DNA from 3 places in the Paenibacillus sp. FSL R5-0810 genome. Region 1 is predicted to be linked to each of the others. Evidence: riboswitches for the same ligand, from Rfam matches in the RefSeq annotation. Region 1 holds a riboswitch; each other region holds the start of a gene.
What was found. A riboswitch is a leader RNA that binds a small molecule or an ion and turns the genes downstream of it on or off. The one in region 1 is predicted to bind cyclic di-GMP.
Positions count from the first base shown of each region.

Region 2: linked by a shared signal. The riboswitch ahead of MKX76_RS02215 (GTP cyclohydrolase II) and the one ahead of MKX76_RS23835 (helix-turn-helix transcriptional regulator) in region 1 are both predicted to bind cyclic di-GMP.
Region 3: linked by a shared signal. The riboswitch ahead of MKX76_RS08985 (transglutaminase-like domain-containing protein) and the one ahead of MKX76_RS23835 (helix-turn-helix transcriptional regulator) in region 1 are both predicted to bind cyclic di-GMP.

Region 1 covers NZ_JBBOCF010000001.1:5,367,284-5,373,739, forward strand. The annotation lists gene MKX76_RS23825 (MFS transporter) at 4-1,365, shown strand; gene MKX76_RS23830 (FMN-dependent NADH-azoreductase) at 1,422-2,036, shown strand; cyclic di-GMP riboswitch class I at 2,235-2,329, shown strand; cyclic di-GMP riboswitch class I at 2,598-2,692, shown strand; gene MKX76_RS23835 (helix-turn-helix transcriptional regulator) at 2,849-3,577, shown strand; gene MKX76_RS23840 (aspartyl-phosphate phosphatase Spo0E family protein) at 4,052-4,273, shown strand; gene MKX76_RS23845 (hypothetical protein) at 4,392-4,637, opposite strand; gene MKX76_RS23850 (MarR family winged helix-turn-helix transcriptional regulator) at 4,887-5,315, shown strand; gene MKX76_RS23855 (MFS transporter) at 5,308-6,456, shown strand, end outside.
Region 2 covers NZ_JBBOCF010000001.1:487,209-493,664, reverse strand. The annotation lists gene MKX76_RS02235 (response regulator transcription factor) at 1-193, opposite strand, end outside; gene MKX76_RS02230 (alpha/beta fold hydrolase) at 289-1,233, opposite strand; gene MKX76_RS02225 (GrpB family protein) at 1,235-1,780, opposite strand; gene ribD (bifunctional diaminohydroxyphosphoribosylaminopyrimidine deaminase/5-amino-6-(5-phosphoribosylamino)uracil reductase RibD) at 2,106-3,263, opposite strand; gene MKX76_RS02215 (GTP cyclohydrolase II) at 3,281-4,030, opposite strand; cyclic di-GMP riboswitch class I at 4,213-4,306, opposite strand; gene MKX76_RS02210 (SDR family NAD(P)-dependent oxidoreductase) at 4,682-5,437, opposite strand; gene MKX76_RS02205 (VOC family protein) at 5,732-6,235, shown strand; gene MKX76_RS02200 (GNAT family N-acetyltransferase) at 6,405-6,456, opposite strand, start outside.
Region 3 covers NZ_JBBOCF010000001.1:1,987,739-1,994,194, forward strand. The annotation lists gene MKX76_RS08975 (TetR/AcrR family transcriptional regulator) at 1-91, opposite strand, end outside; gene MKX76_RS08980 (collagen binding domain-containing protein) at 398-3,973, opposite strand; gene MKX76_RS08985 (transglutaminase-like domain-containing protein) at 4,260-5,060, opposite strand; cyclic di-GMP riboswitch class I at 5,074-5,161, opposite strand; cyclic di-GMP riboswitch class I at 5,224-5,309, opposite strand; gene MKX76_RS08990 (DinB family protein) at 5,460-5,996, opposite strand; gene MKX76_RS08995 (helix-turn-helix transcriptional regulator) at 6,062-6,456, opposite strand, start outside.

The DNA.
Region 1 (6,456 bases):
TTAATGGAGACTCGGAAGCTGATGCGTGTCCTCATGTTCACGCTGTGTCTGTCCGCTATGAGCGGATTGATGTTTAACTTTGTCCTGCCGGACATGCGGGAGGAATTCAGCTTGAGCACCGCTCAGGTTAGCTGGGTAACTTCCTCGTATTCCCTGCTGTACGGGATCGGCACGGTTCTGTACGGGAAGCTGACGGAACGCTACCAGCTCAAAAATTTGCTGTCATTCGGTCTGCTGCTGTTCGCGGCCGGCTCTCTGGTCGGCCTCGTCTCCCAGGCATTCTGGATGGTCCTTGCCGCAAGATGCCTTCAGGCGATCGGCGCGGCGGCGATACCGGCGGCGGCAACGCTTATACCGATTCGCTACTTCCCGCCGGAGCGAAGAGGAGCAGCCATGGCGACAGCCTTTATTGGATTGTCCATCGGCAGCGCGCTTGGGCCGGTGGTGTCCTCGCTAGTGGCCGGCTTTGCTCATTGGCGCTGGCTGTTCAGCATCCCTTTGCTGATTCTCATCACGCTTCCTTTTTACCGGAAATATCTGAAGGACGAAGACCCTCAGTTTCCAGGATCATTCGACCTGCTGGGAGGCGGCCTGCTGGCTGTCGCGATCACTTGTCTGCTGCTGGGAATAACGAACGGAATCTGGTGGCTTCCGCTAGCCGGACTGCTGGTAGCCGCGTTGTTCATTGTCCGGATTCATCGTGCATCCGTCCCGTTCGTGAGCCCGGTTTTGTTCCGGAATCAAGAGTATTCGGTTAGGCTTGTCATCATGTTTCTGTTCAGCGGCGCGGCCTTTGCGCTGCATTTTCTAAGCCCGTTGCTGCTGGCAGAGATTCATGCGCTGCCTCCAGGTTGGATCGGATTTGTCATGGTGCCGGCCGCCGCGGCCTCCGCTCTGCTCGGGAAGACAGGGGGAAAGCTGGCCGATGCCAAAGGGAACACGGATCTGTTTCTAACCGCCATGATTATGTTGGTCGCTTGCTTTGTACTCTTATCCACGTTCTCCGCCATTTCAGCCGTCGCGGTTGCTCTCTTCCTGATTCTAGGTAATGTCGGGCAGACGTTCGGGATGATTGCACTATCCAACTCCGTCTCCCTTAGCTTAGCGAAAGAGCAAGCCGGCATCGGGATGGGATTGATGCAGATGCTGAATTTTATTTCGGCGGGGATCGCTTCCGGTGTGTACGGAACAATGCTCGATATCCGCTCCGAGGTATCGTGGAACCCCTTGTATGCCTATGCCGAGGGGCAGGTTTACAGCAATATTTATTTGGTGCTAGCCGGGCTGCTGCTCGCCATGCTGATGTTCTATTCCCTACGGTTCGGGAAAACGGAGCACGGTCATATAAGAGCGGCGGGAAGCTGATATCGCATGCTTTCGAGTCCATTCATTACAAATAGGAAATATAGGAGGAGATTCTAATGACAACCACTTTATTCATTAAAGCCAACAACCGCCAAGGGGCCGTCACAAGCAGATTATACGACGCATTTTTCAATAGCTACCGCGAGGCACATCCGAATGATGCGGTGGTTGAGGTCGACCTGTATCAGGAACGCATTCCCCTTCTGGACGACATTATGATTAGCGGGAATTTCAAGTCAGCCATGGGCATGGAGCTTTCGGAGGAAGAGCAGGCCGTTCGGGACATCGTCAACCGGCACTTGGAGCAATTTCTTGCCGCCGACAAATTGGTGTTTGCCTTCCCGCTCTGGAATCTGACGGTTCCTGCAGTGCTGCATGCCTACCTGGACTACATGCATCATCCGCGTAAAACGTTCAAATATACGGAGCAGGGCTTGGTCGGTCTGTTGGGTGACAAAAAAGCAGCACTGCTGAATGCTAGAGGCGGGATCTATGCGGAGGGCGATCCATCCGAGATGGCGGTCAGCTTCGTAAAAAATCATCTCAACGTGTTCGGGATTACCGACATTACTACGATTATCATTGAGGGGCATAATCAATTCCGGGATCGAAGCGAGGAAATCATTGAGGAAGGCCTTCGGCGGGCAGCCGAAGCGGCAAAGCTTTTTTAAATCATGGAGAAGCTGGTTATTTTGACATATTACACGCTCTGCTAGTTACTTTGTGACAAAAAATTACAAAATCCAGCAGGAAATTGTCGGGAATTTGAGTCATGAAGCCTATATTCAATGAAAAACAATGTAAGTTATAGTTTGATTAGGTCATTCATTCAGAACTATATGTTGTATCTTTCGACAATTGAATCGTTCGTACGATAATCGCAAACCCACTGAAAAGTGGCGACGCAAAGCTATAGGGGCTAATGGGGTTCTGCATAGAACCGCGATGCCAGCCAGTTGCCGAATACGACGGAAGCCTCCGTCACTTCTTGCTAGTTACTACCTATGTCTACAAGCTGACGGAGGCTATTTGTTGTTCACAAATTTTTATAGGGAGGCTCCTGCAGTAACTGCCTGTTCCTTAAAAGTTACGGTCAATTGCCTGAAAGGAGGTGAATGATGCGGAACATGATTTCCCGCAGCGCGGTATAACTACAGCAGTTCGACTCTCAGCGGATAACAAGGAATATTCATGCGGCAGCGTCTTTGACAGCAAACCAATCGAATCGTTTCGTACGATAATAGCAAACCCACTGAAAAGTGGCGACGCAAAGCTATAGGGGCTAATGCGAATCTGCTAAGATACGTGATGCCAGCCAGTTGCCGAATACGACGGAAGCCTCCGTCCTATTTTGCTATGGTAATCTTCATGGATGGAGGTTTTTTATTTTTCGCTAAGAGCTACCGAATCTTCACAGCGGCGATAAATAGGAGATCGATTTCATTATTAATCACTTATTCTTAACAAGGAAGAAGGGAAAATAATGGGCCAAAGAACATTGCTGAAAGTAAACGATCATTTTCCTAATATCCTCAGCATCTCTGAAATTAAAGAAAGGCTGATCGAGCGAAAAGAAATCCTGTATCTGTTGCAAGAGGAAACCAGGAATATGAACGATTTGCTGTCTATACCTTATTTATTTGTGATTGCGGACCCAGAGGGAACCGTTATCGATTATTGCGGGACGGAGCTGTTAAAAGGTTATTTTGAAAGAAATCATTTGAAAATCGGAACATCTTCTGCTATGAACAAGGCGGGAATCAATGCCATTGCGTTATCCATGGAAAATCAATCGGTCTCAGTCGTAATCGGCGCCGAGCACAGCAATAAATTGTTTGCAGAGCTGTCCTGCGTTTGCACGCCAATACGAATAAATCATGTTATTATAGGCTACCTCAGCCTCTGTTTTCATTACTTTCACGAGGTTACATTTGTACTGCCCCTCATTGAACATCTGGCCAAAAATATTGAAGAAAAGTTACCCCAAAAGGATCCCATGCTACAAAAAGAGCTGACCTACTCACTCTTTGACCAATATGAATTAACAAACCGCGAGAAAGAAATCGCCTACGAATGGCTGGAAAATAAAAACGTGCCTGAAATTGCGGATATTTATGGAATCAGTCAAAGCACGGTCCGTACTTTCATCAAAAAGATATACGCCAAAACGAGAGTCAATCATAAAGGGGCATTCCTAAGAAAATTTACATGAAGATATAGGCAATACACAAGCACTAATTACCCAATTATGGGTATTTTATTTATTAAAGTAAAATTTTATAATTATAGGCAAGCCACTGATGACAGATAGTTAAAATTTAAACTAATTCATAATTCGTACAATCTATCGCAAACCCATCGAAAGGGTGGTGACGCGAAGCTGCAGAGGCTGTTGTGGACGCTCATATGCAACCACGATCCCTGCAATTGGCCGAATACGACGGAAACCTCTGATCCGCCATGCGACAACGATTGAATAGGGAACTGTTTATTTTAGATAACCCTGCTGACCTGACGCCGCTGCAGAAACTGAATCGGGTAGCCTTCAACATTTCATGAAGAGGAGCATGCTTTAACGGTTTGTTCGTTTAGGAATGAGCGATCAACTCTCTGTTTGAGAAGGTTTGCCGCAAAAACGTTGGCAGCTGTCATAAATCACTTGCTACGATGGGGGTGGGTGGATGTGATGGTTTCTATAGAGAACGAACTGAAGCATGTATCCGACGAGCTCGAATATCTCAGGAGGGAACTTGAGCGAATGGCCGGCAGTCTTGAATTCGTACATCAAGATGTTGTCGCACTTTCGCAGTCGTTCGATAAGCTGATTGTCCGTTACATGGAATTAAAAAGCCATGAGGAAGAGATCAATAGAAAGTGCGCAAAGTTAAATAAACCAAGCCATGAGTAATAAGTCCTCCATAAAAAATAGAACCCCGGATGTCGATTCTCGACCTTCTGGGGTTATTTGCTTAAAGATATGGTGCTTCCAGCTTTAAGGGAAGCCATTTCAAGTCAGGTGCTTGGATTCAATCATTTTTCTGTACGAGCGAACAGCTGCTCCAATTATCCATTGTAATGTACCCGCGCCTAACAAGCGCGAAAATCGTATTGGTTCGGCAATACCATTCCAAGTTGGGTACAGATGGCGAATCACCGCTTGCCTTCGTCAAGACACCCTCATACGTCCAGTATCCGCCTTTCTTCCAGCGGACAAGTCTCCCATGCTTCTTGGCCTGTTCCAGCGCTTCTTGTTGTATTTCCGATAACGTCAATTCATCCTCACCACACAAATCCTGTAATATCTGTCTAGAAGACGGATGGAATATACCAATTAAATCATATGAATCTGAATATATTCTGAATAACCTGTGTTGAAAAACGGTCGATGGGCATTGTTAGGTGAACTGATGCATCGTCGAGTAAAAGGATCAGAATACCAGACATTATGTCTGGACATTTTCGGAACACTACTCTATAATCAAATAGTTACCTTGAGTAACCAATTGGATGGAGGTTTCCCCATGAGCACCCACCGACATTTTTTTCAGCAGTACTTCAGACTGTACCGCCCGTTCGTCAATGAACTGAACCGGCGGCTCGAGGTTTTTGGGCTGTATTATGCCCAGTGGTCGATCATGTATTATCTGGACGCGAACCAATCGATGACCTTGGTGGAATTGTCCAAAGTTTTGTATGTAGAGAAGCCCACGGTGACTAGAACGGTGAACGCATTGATCAAGTTGGGTTATGTGGAGCAGATCCCGGCATCGGACAAGCGGGAGAAGCGAATCCGTTTATCAAGTAAGGGCATCGATGTCGCGTTGCAGATTCGTCAATTATTCGATGACTACGAGATGGAGATTATGGAAGGTGTCTCCGCTGAGGAACAAGCCAGCGTCATCCGTGTCATGGAGACAGTCAGGGATAACATTATAAGAAAAGGTGATTAACTTGCAGCAAGAAAACTCCCAAGATCGTTTATGGAGCAAGGACTTTTTGATTGTGTTCGGCGTCAATTTCCTGCTCTTTCTTTGTTTTTATCTATTGGTTGTTATTATGCCCACTTATGCAGCTGAGGAATTCCATGCATCGACTGGAATGGCCGGCTTTGCTTCCAGTATCTTCGTGGTGGGGGCGCTGATCGGGCGGCTGATCGGAGGCAGCATTATCGAGAGGGTCGGACGAAGACCGCTGCTGTTGACCGGATTGGTCTCATTCAGCGTCTTAATCGGTTTGTATTTCATCATTAACAGCTTAGCGGTGCTGCTCATCGTCCGTTTCCTCCACGGCCTGGCCTTCGCGCTGGCCTCTACCGCGACCGGCACGATTGCCGCGAGCTTGATTCCAAACTCGAGAAGGGGTGAAGGGACAGGTTATTATGGTGTCAGCATCATCATTGCATCGGCAATCGGCCCTTTCATCGGACTTATGATTCTGGAGCATGCCTCCATGACAGGCAATTTTGTCCTTTGTGCAATCCTGGGCGTGCTCTCATTGGTATCCTCGTTATTCATGCGCATTCCGAAGCTGGTGCTCACCGCCGAACAGGCACGGGAGATGAAGGGCTTCCGGCTATCCAACTTCATTGAGCTCAAGGCGCTTCCGATTTCGATCATAAGCTTTGTGATGGGCTTTGGATATTCGAGCATTTTGTCGTACCTGAAGATCTTTGCGGGGGAAATCGGGCTGGTGGAAGCGGCAACCTACTTCTTCATCGTGTATGCGATCGTGGTGATTCTGTCCCGGCCGTTTACCGGACGCTGGTTTGACCACCGGGGAGCGAATGTTGTGATGTATCCGGCTATCGTATCCTTTGCGATCGGGATCCTGCTGCTCGGTCTGGCACATCATGGAATAACCCTTCTGCTGTCCGCGGTGTTCGTAGGCCTCGGATACGGCACGACACAGTCCAGCTCCCAGGCGCTCGCCATTAAACGCTCTCCGGCGCACCGGATCGGTCTTGCAACATCGACCTTTTACATTTTTGTGGACGTCGGCATCGGGTTCGGTCCGCTCCTTCTTGGCTTCCTTACGCCGCTGGCAGGGTTCCGGGGCATGTACATGACCATAGCGGTCCTGCTGGCGCTGTCG
Region 2 (6,456 bases), 4.9 Mb from region 1:
GGCATACATCATATCCGTTAAGCTTCGGCATCATGACATCAAGCACCATGACATCCGGATCGAACGATTCGACGCGATCGAGCGCCTCCTGACCGTCTCCGGCCGTTTCAACCGTGTGGCCTTCCCTGCGCAATGCATAAGCAATCGCGCTGGCTATACTAAATTCATCATCTACGACAAGTATTTTTGTCATCAGCTTAATGAGCTCCTTTTTACTCGCCTTTCGTTGCTCTATGTATAGCATATTTGAGGGCAGATTTCATCTTTCGAATATTTACGCCACACAGACTAAGCGTCAGAACCTAATACGAATTGAATCACTTCCTGTGCATAGCGTTCAGGCTCCTCAAGTCGCGGAAAATGCCCGCTTCCCTCAAGCACCACCATACGTCCGCCCTTTACCGTCTCCATGTAGGCCTGCTGCTGCGTTTCACAGCAGACGGGATCAAATCTTCCTGCAATCAGCAGCGAGGGCTGGGACAGCTTGAACAGCTCAGGGATCAAGCTGTCCAAGAACTTCCCTTCCGCCTCAAGCTTTGCCGCGTGAACCCGATTCTTCGCCCACATGCTTGCATCCGTAATATGACGATCCATCTTGCTATTGTAATCATCCGGGTCCATTCCGTGAAAATAAATGTTGTCACGCTTCGCGCCTAAGCCTTGTCCGATTCGGCCCCATGCCTGCCACAGCTTAAGCGATGTATGCGAGCAGGCGAGATAGGATCTGCACAGGTCAGCCTCCTCTACATGGTCTAAAGCCCGATACATACCCTGCGCTTTTGCAATTAGACTTCGCATAGATGCACTAGCATCAAAACAAGGTCCTTCAAATATTACTTTGTTTACGGATTGTGGATAATGAACGGCATACCTGAACGCAACGATTGCACCGAAGGAATGTCCGAGAAGCGTCCATTTTGCAATACCTAACTTGACCCTCAGCGCTTCGCAGTCCTTGATTATATCCCCCAAACCGAATCTTTCATCCTCCGATATAGGATCTGATCGCAATACGCCCCGCTGATCCAACGCAACCACCGTCATGTGAGATGATAAGACGCCGGCCTGATGCCAGCAAAAATCAACACAGCTTGCCCCGGGGCCTCCGTGCAAATATAATAATGCCGCATCCTTTGACCCACCAGACAATTCGACATACAGACGGGTTCCGCGTACAGCAATAAGTCCTCTCTCCACACGATCTGGATATCCCCCGTTTTCGGTTGTTGGCATGCTACTCCCCTCCGATATCAAGCTGGCGCACCCACTCCGAATCTTGCCTGGCCCACTCAATGACAGAGCGGATAAAATCATCCTTCCCGTTCGTATAGCTTACCCGGTCATGCTTAAACTGTGCTTCAAGCTCCTTTTTTAAGTTAAAATACTGTTCGCGCGTCGCAGTATCCTTTTTCAAATACTCCCTAAATAAAAGTTGATCAGCCCAGTGCTTCCCTTGATACCGGTAGATATGCAGATGATGCGTCCCTGCCCGCCACAGGCCCCGCCTAAAAAACATACGCTCAGGGAACTCCGGTTTGGGGACATATTCGTAACCGATCTGCTCCAGGCGCCGAATATAGCGCTCATCCACTAGCCCCAGTTCACTAACGCCTGCCATGATATCAATCGTCGGCTTGGCTCCCAATCCTTGAACCGCTGTACTGCCGATATGTTCGATGCGGACCTCAAGACCTGTCATAGCGGACAATATCTTTATTTTTTCTTGCGCAAAAGCATGCCGCCATTCCGGCTCGTAGTCCATGACTACAACCTCTTCCATATTAGTCCTCCTATATTAAAGAGTTGCTTTTTGGTTACCTGTCTACAGGATCGCATTATGATTTACAGTTGCCCTGGATAAAGTCCTTGCTACAAAAATATACCATCTAATACATGCGATCAATATGGCGCTTGATCACCCTTTGGATCCAAAGATAAGGCCGTCTGTTGAAGCTCTCTTTGAGATGCAGAGAAAAAAGTTGATTTTAAAATGACTCTTTGACATCGATGATGGATTCAAATTCACAGATGAGAAAAACGGCAGTATCCGGCTGCCGTTTTCTCTCATTCATAATATAATATTTTCTATATTGGCATATATACTACTAGCTACTCAGGGTAGTAAGTTCTTCATTTAGATAATCTATTACGTAGGTACTCCCTGAGGCGGAACTATCATCATTCGGATAAGCGGTGATGCAAATATCTTCGCCGATTTGTTGAACTGAATGAATCTTTACCCGCAGCGCTTCATCCATTAATTCTAAATCCGAGCCTGCGTACGGCGAGATGGATTTCCGTCCTCCCAACACTTTGGGGGCGATATAAATCATCCATTTGTCAATAAGGTTGGCCCGAAGGAAGGATCCGTTTACTTCGCTGCCTCCTTCTACCAGCAGGTCGGTAACACCTCGCTGATATAACATATCCGATAATGCATGGAGGTCCAGCCCGTAACGGTTCACAGGAACGAACAGAATTTCAATTCCTTTTTGCTGCAGCATGCGCACTCTTTCCGGATCAGCATCCTCCTTCGTGACTACCCATGTCTTTGCTGCTGAACAGTCGGTAACTTTGGCATCCTCAGGCAGTCTCAAATTCGAATCTAAGATGACCCGTATGGGATTCTTCCCGCTTTCTTCTGGCAGTCGGGTCGTAAGGAGGGGATCATCCGCCAAAACCGTATTAATTCCTACTAAAATGGCATCGACTTTGTTTCTTAATTTATGTACCACAAGCTGTGTTTCATCACATGTAACCCATTTAGAATGTCCCGTCGACGTGGCAATTTTCCCGTCAAGCGTCATGGCTACTTGGGAAATAATAAACGGCCGTCGTTTTGACATATTGTGCACGAAACGTTCATTGAGTAATTCGGCTTCCTTCCCCAATACACCCACATCAACTTCTATCCCATGCTCTCTCAATAATTGAATGCCTCTTCCGGCCACCATCGGATTCGGATCCTGCATCGCCACGACAACTCTTGCGACTCCCGAGTTGAGGACGAATTCTATACAAGGAGAGGATTGAGGACTTGGTTCCAGCGTCACATAGAGCGTTGCGTCTTCGGTATATCCTTCAGCCATTTTGAATGCATGCACCTCCGCATGAGGTTCCCCTGCATTTCGATGAACACCTGCACCGACTACTTGTCCATCTTTAACAATTAGTGCGCCAACAACCGGGTTCGGGTTCGTTTTCCCATTGGCCGTACCTGCCAGTTCCAATGCCAGCCTCATAAAATGTTGGTCTGAATTCATACGATTTACACTCCCCGTCATAATAAAGCCGTCTCCACCAAGGAGTTATAGATATGACCTGATTTTTCGATTTTCGTTGCCAAATACCGATTATTGTGCTCGGACACATCTCCCCAAATCGATACATGCTGATCGGTTACAAGTCCTTTTTCCCGCAAAGACTGCAGCTTTCTAGGATTGTTCGTAATCAGGGTGACTGGTTTTTGCCGCAAGCTCTGAAGTACACGTATGGCTTCTTCATAGGAGCGATGGTCATCCTCGAAGCCAAGACCAAGATTGGCCTCTACTGTATCGAACCCTTCCTCTTGCAAAAGATAAGCTAACGATTTAGAGAAAAGACCTATACCGCGACCCTCGTGATTCGCCAAATAAAAGAGAGCCCCGCTGCCGTTTTCCACGATCATGCGCATGGATGTCCGCAGTTGGTAGCCGCAGTCGCATCGTTTACTCCCAAAAATATCTCCCGTATGGCAAATGCTGTGCATCCGTATCAAGGCATGCTCTTCGTTAGCAAAATCACCGTATACCAGCACGGAAGACTGCTGATATGAAGCGAGATCTGCCTGAGATAATGATTCTAGAATATCATTCTTATCCATAAATGAATTGCCTGTATTTAACCAACTGTACCATTTAAATACGACTTCATGATCCTCCAATTGCACAGGGAGCCGAACGGGACCAACAAGGCCGATGTTGGGACATTCCGGCTGTTTAAGAATGGTTAATTTACTGTCTAGCAATTTCCTGACCTGGTCCGAATTCATGAATACAACTCCTTTTTTGTTATGATGGTTACAATCGATGGTTTGTTTTCCTCCCTGAAAACGTTGGCAATTTTGCGTTAGCTATTACTTCTTCAGCCTAAAAAATCCAGCCGCAGAAATGTAATTTTCTAGAAATGGACACAAAAAAACCCCTGTCTGAATAGACGGAGGCTTCCGTCGTATTCGGTAACTGGCTGGCATAGCGGATGCAAGCGATCCACCTTAGCCCCTGTAGCTTTGCGTCGCCACTTTTCAGTGGGTTTGCCATTATCGTACGATGTCATTTCATAAAATTAATCCGCGATTGTTGTCGATCATGGAAAGGCAACACCAAATCAGAAACAATCGAAAGTAATAGCTTTTTGTCGATATGACTACAAATTGAATATAAAATACAACATCATGAATTGCAACCAAAATATAATTCGATCCGAAGGACGATTAAAGATTACCGTTTTCCCGCCCACTTTCTAAACTAGGACTCTGAACCCACACTTCAAATGGTCCGCTTAAGCTTTATTTCAAATGACGGCTTCGTAATGTATTCCATATAAGCGATCGTGCCGGTAAACTCCAACGATTCCGCCAACGGCAACAATATGGGTTGGCATGATCATGGCATTCGCCTCCGCTCGTTATTCTTGCTTATCATCAGCTTTTCGAGGAATAAACCTCATTGTAATTCACGATGGCTCCAGGGGAATGCTCTTCATCTAAAATGCGAAGCAGATGTTCTCCAATCTCGGCAGTAGACAGCAGCTGCCCTGATTCAAAGGCCTGGGAAAATGCACCGGCCAGCTCAAACTGCTTCTCATCCTGTCCTCTGGCCATGCTCTGCATTTCCGTATCCACCATGCCGGGATTGACGGCAATAATCTGAACCGGGTTCTCTCGGCTTGCTTGCTCTGCCCCTACGCACTGCGTGAACATATTCAGCCCGGCTTTTGCGGTACAATATGCGCTCATGGAAGGAGCGGGGTATACCCCCGAACCCGAAGAAATATTCATTATTTTCCGCCGTGCCTTATACCTGTTTGTTTGGTTCAAAAAGCAAGAGGTTAGAATCATCGGCGCAATAAGGGTAATTTGGACATTCTTCGCAATCTCGGCTGCGCCGCATTGTTCAATTTTCCCGAGTGGTTCCAGCATCGAGGCATTATTAATGAGGTAGAGCGTATCGGTATCCGCAAGCTCAATGCTTCTTATGATATTCTCCATCAACTGCTCTAGACCCGAGGGGTCACTCAAGTCATACACATAATGAGTGTAACGCTCATAACGATCCAGTGTGATCGAATGGTTTCTCGCAATTCCGTAGACGGCATGCCCCTGCTGAAGAAGCATCAGTGCAAGCTGTCCTCCGATCCCTCTCGACGTGCCCGTTATAATATAGTGTCTTTGGCTCATCTTTCGCACCTCCATTTTATCTCATCCAACCGCCTTGCATGCTTTTCATCAAACATTTTGCCCTCGCGCTGGATGGAGACCTTCTGATTGGATGAATATTCCACACCATATGGATTTCCAGTTTCAATTGCTATTCTCCTGCCTGTGGCCTTCGTAGATTTCGATGTCGCCCTTAATCTTGGGCACCCTGCGAGATACATTCTTAGCAATTTAGAAGAAACCGCTGTGCTGCGGCTATGGTACGATGGGATCAGTAGAAACCCATTCCCGTAGATTCGAAAGGAGCTGCATCTGATGAATCCCACCATTCAGAGGATATCGCCAAACCTGTGGTTCAACAACGAAGCTGAGGAAGCGGCACGTCATTACGTTTCAATCTTTAACGATTCTAAAATTACAAGAGTTACGCGTCACGGGTCGGAGCAGAACGAACATCACCCGGTAGAAGAAGGCAGCGTCATGACGGTGGAATTCCAGCTGGAGGGCCAGCAATTCGTCGCTTTGAACGGGGGGCCCCAGTTCCATTTTACAGAGGCGATTTCATTTATCGTCCATTGCGAGAGCCAAGAAGAAATCGATTATTATTGGGAGAAGCTTGGGGAAGGCGGAGATGAAAAAGCCCAGGTATGCGGCTGGTTAAAGGACAAATTCGGCGTGTCCTGGCAGGTTGTCCCTGCAAATCTGAGCACGATGATCACCAATCCGGATCGGGCGAAAGCGGAGAGGGTCATGAAGGCGCTGCTGCAGACCAAAACCAAAATTGACCTGCGAGCATTAGAGGAAGCTTATGAAGGGTAAGCGATGAGTAAAGGGTGCCGAGCGGCACCCTTTACTTTTCCAGATCATATTACGGAACGCCTGCAGCTGGCAAACGGCCCATGGCTTGTCATCGATTATAAGTTTCGATTGTGTAGAATCGGTTCCCTTCACTTTGAAAATATTCGCAAACGAGAGCAATCGTTCCGCATCAGCCGCTGTAATCATCTTGTCTCTGTCCTCCCAGCTTAAGGCAATGGGTA
Region 3 (6,456 bases), 3.4 Mb from region 1:
GCAGTGACGTGCCCTCATAACCGTAATGACCGAATACTTCCATAGCCTTATGTAGGACCAATGTCGTGTCAAATTCTTTGTTCCTTGCCAATTTTCGTCTGCCTCCTTCACTCCCATAATACTATCGTTATCGGATTATTCAGTCAAGAATGAAGGTTCAAGAAAACGACTTTCCAGACCGAATTAAAAAAATACCATTGCTTCAACTATATTGTCTTATTAGCACCTCCTTTTGATGGCTTCATCATATCAATTATAGATCGTTCAGTCAATAATAAATCATAAAATTTTCTTCTCGAACTTTGCCGTTCAGTGCTTAAGCATATGACGGGATGCTGCAAGAAATAAAGCTCTCCCTGCCCAGGTTACTGGACAAGAAGAGCCGAAGTACAACGTGCTATTGTTTCATGTTCATCCGTTTGCGACCTAACCATACACCGAAAGCGATCAGCCCGAGACCCGCCAAATAGAACGGATAAGGACTCGATTCACCCGTTTTTGGAAGCATAGGAACCGTTGGCTGCGGTGTCGAAGCGTTCTCAGAAGGAGTTGGTGCTTCCGGCTTTTGAGGCTCAGGCTCGACGCCTCCTCGGGGAATATCCTCTTCGTCAATATCGACGGTAGGCGTTTCCGGCTCTGTCGGAGGTGTCTCCGGCGTTTGAGGCGTTGTTGGTTCACCTCTTGGAATGTCCTCGTCCGGCACCTCTACCTCACCGGTCGGATTGCCCGGATTACCTGGGTCTGTCGGATTGCCAGGATTCGTTGGGGTCCCCGGGTTACCTGGATCTGTCGGATTGCCTGGATCCGTTGGGTTCCCCGGATTTCCTGGGTCCGTCGGATTGCCCGGATCGGTTGGGCTCCCCGGGTAGCCTGGATCGGTCGGATTGCCAGGATCCGTTGGGTTCTCCGGATCTGTTGGATCTGTTGGATCCGTAGGCTCGCCAGGTATAACCGGCTCTTCCTTGCGGTTTGTAACGATCATTTTCTTAACGTTGTCTTGATTCTTGATGCTGGAATCAATCGTTACGTCCCACTTCGCCTGCTCGATCTTATATCCTTCTGGAGCGGCCAGCTCCTCCAAAACATAGTCGTCGTACAGCAGCTTTGTAAACAGGATCTTGCCTTCATCATCCGTGGTTTTAACGATCGGCGTCCGTTTGCCTGCCTTATCATAGAGCGCAAACTTGGCTCCCGCCAGCGGCTTCGTCTGATCGTCCTGATCCACCTTCGTTACTTCCAGGCTGCCCGTAACGCCGCCTCCCGAACCTGAACCGGAGGACGTACGGACAATAACCTCTTCCGTCGTTTCCCGGATCTCCGTCTTCAGCTGATCTCCTTCAAGAGCCACCTTATTCTGTACTGCTTCTTTATCTTCAGCAATAATGAACGACTGATATTCCAAAATATAGGCCGTAGAGATGTCATTTGTGAATTTCAACTCGAATGTCTCTTTATCACCATCAAGCCTATGGATGGTTAAGGTATAATCCTTCCCTTTAGTCAGTTCTTGGGCTTTTTCCGCTTTTCCGTTTGCATTGATCTTGGTCGCATACAAGCGGAAGGAATCCTCGATCAAGATCTGGTTCGGACTTGGATTATCGATAATTTTTGCGTTGGAAATATGCGACTGACCTTCGTTGATGCGAATTTCCCAGTCGATTTTGTTTCCGTTCTGGGAGCCGCTCTTCTTCACATATTCGCCGCCGTGAGGTATCGTTACGCTGGCGTTCCATGTTGCCTTTTTCGCGCTTCCATCGGACAGCTCTGCAGTATTATCGATTTTGTTGACAATCAATGTACCTTCCAGCGATGTTTTGAATTCAATCCAGTATGCGGATGAGATCGGGCCGACCAAGCGAATGGACAGCTTGTTGCCGTTAGCTTCTGATGGTTCTGTCACTTCATATTGAGAAGCGGGAACTAGCGAGCCCTTCTGAACGCCATTCCGTCCTCCAGTCAGCTTCATTTCATATACCTTGACCGAATCCGGAACAAGCTTCTGATCATGCTTCAGTACATCGGTGATGATCGCTTCCTGAAGCGAATCAAGATTATAATTCATCTTGACGTTCCACGTAATTTCTTTGCTGATCGGATTGTAGCTGCCGTCTTTACCGCCGTTATTTTTGGTATAACCATCAGCGGAGAAGCTTGCATCCCGCACAATCGGACCTTTCACCTTGCCTTCCTCGACCCATGTCATCGAGGCTCTGTTTAAAAAGTCCCATTTGCGATCCTTCAGCCAGTTGATGTTAAACTTCGTTTCATATTCGATCGTATAGGTGGTGTCAATCTTGGAGAACTCGATGATAAAGCCTTCACGTAAATCATTGCCCTTCACCGTGTACTCGCTCGCTGGAACGACTCTCCCGTCCGCTTTCACGATTACCGAATCCGGAACGAATTCAAGTCCGCCTTGCGGGAACGTATCCGTGATAACTACATTCTCCATGACGTATTTGGTGCCGTCCGGCTTTTTATCGCCATTGACCGTAATTTTCCACTTCGCGGTTTTGGTTGCAAAATTGACGTTCGAGGATCCTTTCACCAGAGCACGGCTTCCATAGCCCGGTGCCGTTACTTCTTTGGACGCTTCACCTGATACGACTTTGTTCTTGACTTCCTGCCCTTCTGAGCTCAATCGATCGACAGGCTCCGTCTGGTACACGATCGTATAAGGCGAATCGATATCCTTCTTGAATTGTAGCTCGAATCCGTGCTTACTTTTCGCAACAGCGGTGTATTCATCCGGTGATACCAAAGCACTGGCATCCTTCGAATCCTCGTTATACACCTTCAGCGAATCGGCAATCCAGGAATGGTTCTCGCTAACTTGGTCCGTAATGATGGCTTGAGCGCTCGGAATCTCCTTCTCGTTGAAATTGAATTTCACCGTCCAAGTGATGATTCCGGTGTCCTTGTCCTGGCTATATGTCTTATCCAAGAAACTGCCGCGATCTACCGTTACGGTAGTCGTTGATTGGGCATTTTCCATCCCGTCGCCAGACAGTACAGCGGTGTTCTCAAAACGGGACTGTTCGCCGACAAGCTTCGTCGAAAAGCGAATTTCGTAGGCTTTGCTGATCGTCTCATCCAAGAATGCAAGCTCCAGTTTGCCGCCACTGCCTGTTTGGACGTTGTACTTGCCAGCATCCAGCTGATCGCCAAGAACGGCTGAGCCGTCACCGTTAACCTGCAGGTTGTATACCTCTACGGAATCCGCGATGAGCTCCAAGCCTTCAGGCATTTCATCGGTGATGACTGCGTGCTTGATTTTATTTAGCGATTTGTTGATCTGAACCGACCAATCGATCCGGTCTTTGCCAATCGCTTTCCCTTGCTTCTCGATCAGCTTTCCGCCTTGCGGCTTCAGGTTCACAATGACGGTCTGAACCCCGCCCTTTATCGGAATAGCAATAATGATTTCGGTGCTACCTTTAAGAACTTCCTTCTTGAATTCTGTACGAATTTCCAGCTTACCGCTGATGTTGGAATGGCTCTCCACGTAATCATTGAAGGTCATCACAACTTTGCCGCTTCGGTCCACCGTAAAACGGCCAACTTCACCTTGACCGGAAACGAGCGGTGAGTCAATATCCGTGAAGATTTCAAACTGCTGCGGCAGCTCGAAGGTAAATATGTCTCCATTTTTATAGTTGTGACCGTTCGGCAGCTCCCATTCATAGCTTAGATTAACGGCTGCACCGATATCCAGGCTGCTGTCCGGGTTATAAACGGCATCTATGACGGTGCCGTCCATGTCGGTTAACACAACTTTGGTTAAAATGCTATCATTATTGATTTCTGATTCGGATGGGCCATAAACATCATCCGTCACTCCATACACTGAATCCTGCACGCTTACCGGTTCTGGAACATTGCTCGATGCATTGACCGTCCAGTCCGATCCTCCAAACAACGTTTGGAGCATAAGCAGCAGAGCCAATACGATTCCACTTACTTTTTTCTTCATGATCTCTCCCTCAGCCTCTCCATTACCCTCAATATATTTGGTTCCGATGTTGCTTTCGCGTGCGCAAATCGAGCCAACCATCTCTCGGATGATATGCCGACAAGAGATTTGTTCGTCCATCACCTCCGCTTACTTTTATTTGGCGCACGATACATTGGTGCCTGTATTTTCCTTCAGAACCAATTGAGCTTCTAGCATTGTAACGCCCGATTCTGAATATTTTCTGAATAAAAACCCAAATAAGCCTTGGACAATGGTCCAAAGCTTAAGGTTTTTGCTATAAAATTTAATAATACTTGGCTGCGAAATAACGCGATGCCTCTTTAATCATTTTGAATCCGGCACCCTTGCTTTTCCATCCCGCATCCACGGTCGTGTCAATCGTTACCCACCGGCCGTTTAAATAAACTTCATTCCAAGCGTGGTAAACATCGACGTAATCTGTTGTCCCCATCACAAGCTTGGTCGGAATGTCCATGCTCCGCAGCATGGATGCGAACAAGGAGGCGTAATCATAACACATGCCTTTTTTCCCTGACAGCGTGCGGTCAATATTGGGAAGATAGTCCGTCAGCTCACTGGAGGCGAGTGCTTTGTCGTACCGGATCGTATCGACGATATATTCGTGGATCAGCTTTACTTTTTCCTCGTCGGTGTCTGCAAACCGGGTTAGCTTCTTTGCAAGCTGAGCCGCCTTGTCGCTTGAACGCCAATCGATATTTTGTACCGAGTTCAAGAACACCCTGCTGCTATTGGTTAGTTGAAGCTTAACTTCCGCTTCTTGAACGATCTTATACTTGGTACCGTTGACCTGCTCCAGTACTGTTATGGTATAACGACCATTTCCCATCTGCAGCGGAAAGGTCTCCTGCTGCTTGTCCGGTAAAAGCGTATATGTATACTTGTTTTGCCCTTTCGCAATCATAAGCTTGGTCTTCGTGTCCGCTTTCACGTCATAGCGAACGACGATGACTCCTTGGTCGAGCTGCTCCAAATCCAGCCAATCTCCAGCTTGCGAAGCTTGTGCAGCCGGAGCTAGCATGAATAACGCAATAAACCCTACAATAGCCAACACCATGTTGCGCATACTGTAAACTCCCTTCGGTAGCCAGGCTGCCATTGACTGCTCATCAAGAAGGCCCTGTGGCTTTGCGTCCTTATCTTTCGACAAGTTTGCCGTTATCGTAATAGAGTTTTCAAAGAATTAATTGAATAAAAATCTCATATAAAAAACAAAAAAAGCATCTTCGTTCGGTAGCTGGCTGCCATTGATTGGGATCAAGAAGGCCCTGTAGCTTTGCGTCCTTGCCTTTCGACAAGTTTGCCGTTTATCGTGAGTAGCTTTATGTGAGTTCATCATACCAAATATCTCTAATTCTATCAAGCAAATTTTGAGATTGATAGACGACGAACGACAACAAAAAACGTCTCCATAGAGACGTTTTTGTATCAATCCCGCTTGATCATCAATCCGTTAGGGAAATCCTTAAAGGGACAGCTCCTTTTTTAACCGATCGAGCTGCAGCAGGTGGTGCCTGTAATGCATCTCCACCAGCAGAAACCACTCTTTGGCGTTTAAGGCTCCGAAGCCGGGATGAGGAATCGTACGGCTGCTGTTTGCTTGATGCAAATCCGCTTCCGTACGCTTCATCCGTTCCACTACTCCCTGAAGACCCTCAACTAACTGCTCTTTGCTCGCGGGCTGCTGCGGCGTGTACTGCGGTGAAGCTGGAATTCGAATCCTTACGGGCGGAAAACTTCCGAGTTCGAATACCGCCCTGCCTCTCTCCGTTTTTTCCCCAGAGGATTCGATGGCTGTTTCGTTTCCGGCCAAACATTGATCAACATTATGCAGGTGCAGATATTGAGCCGATTGAATCAAATGCATATACATTTGCCCAATGGACCAGTCCTCTTCGTCCGGTTTGATATGCAATTGCTCCAGCTCCAGGTGCTCCAGCTCATTCAAATAAATTGCTACTGTTGATTCAAACGCCTGCAAGGCTTCCACTGTATTTCTCATCATGAATATCTCCTCTTCCATCTGGTATACACCCAATATAAAAAAACGCTCCTGACAACAGCGTGTCAGTAGCGTTTTAACATTTTTTCAGCTTCTTCACGAATCCGGTCACGGAAAGAATCAGGTTCCAGCACCTCCACGTCCCCTCCCCAGCTGAGAATATGGGGCAGCAGCTCTTCCGGCTGTCTGACCCGAAAGTGGACCAGAAGACTGTGTTCCCTTTGCTCAGCAGCCTCCATATAGAAGCTCGCGGTCTCGGCGATTTTATCGGCCATTTCCGGATTTACCTGAATCAGCACTTGTACGTTACGGTCGTCAGACGGACGATATTGACTCAGCTTAAATCCTTGGGGAAGGATAAACCTTTCTTCAAGCACCGTAACATCCCTCATCCGCGATAATCGGAAATGACGAATCTCCTGACGCAGATCGCATCGTGCGATCATGATCCATTTCCCTT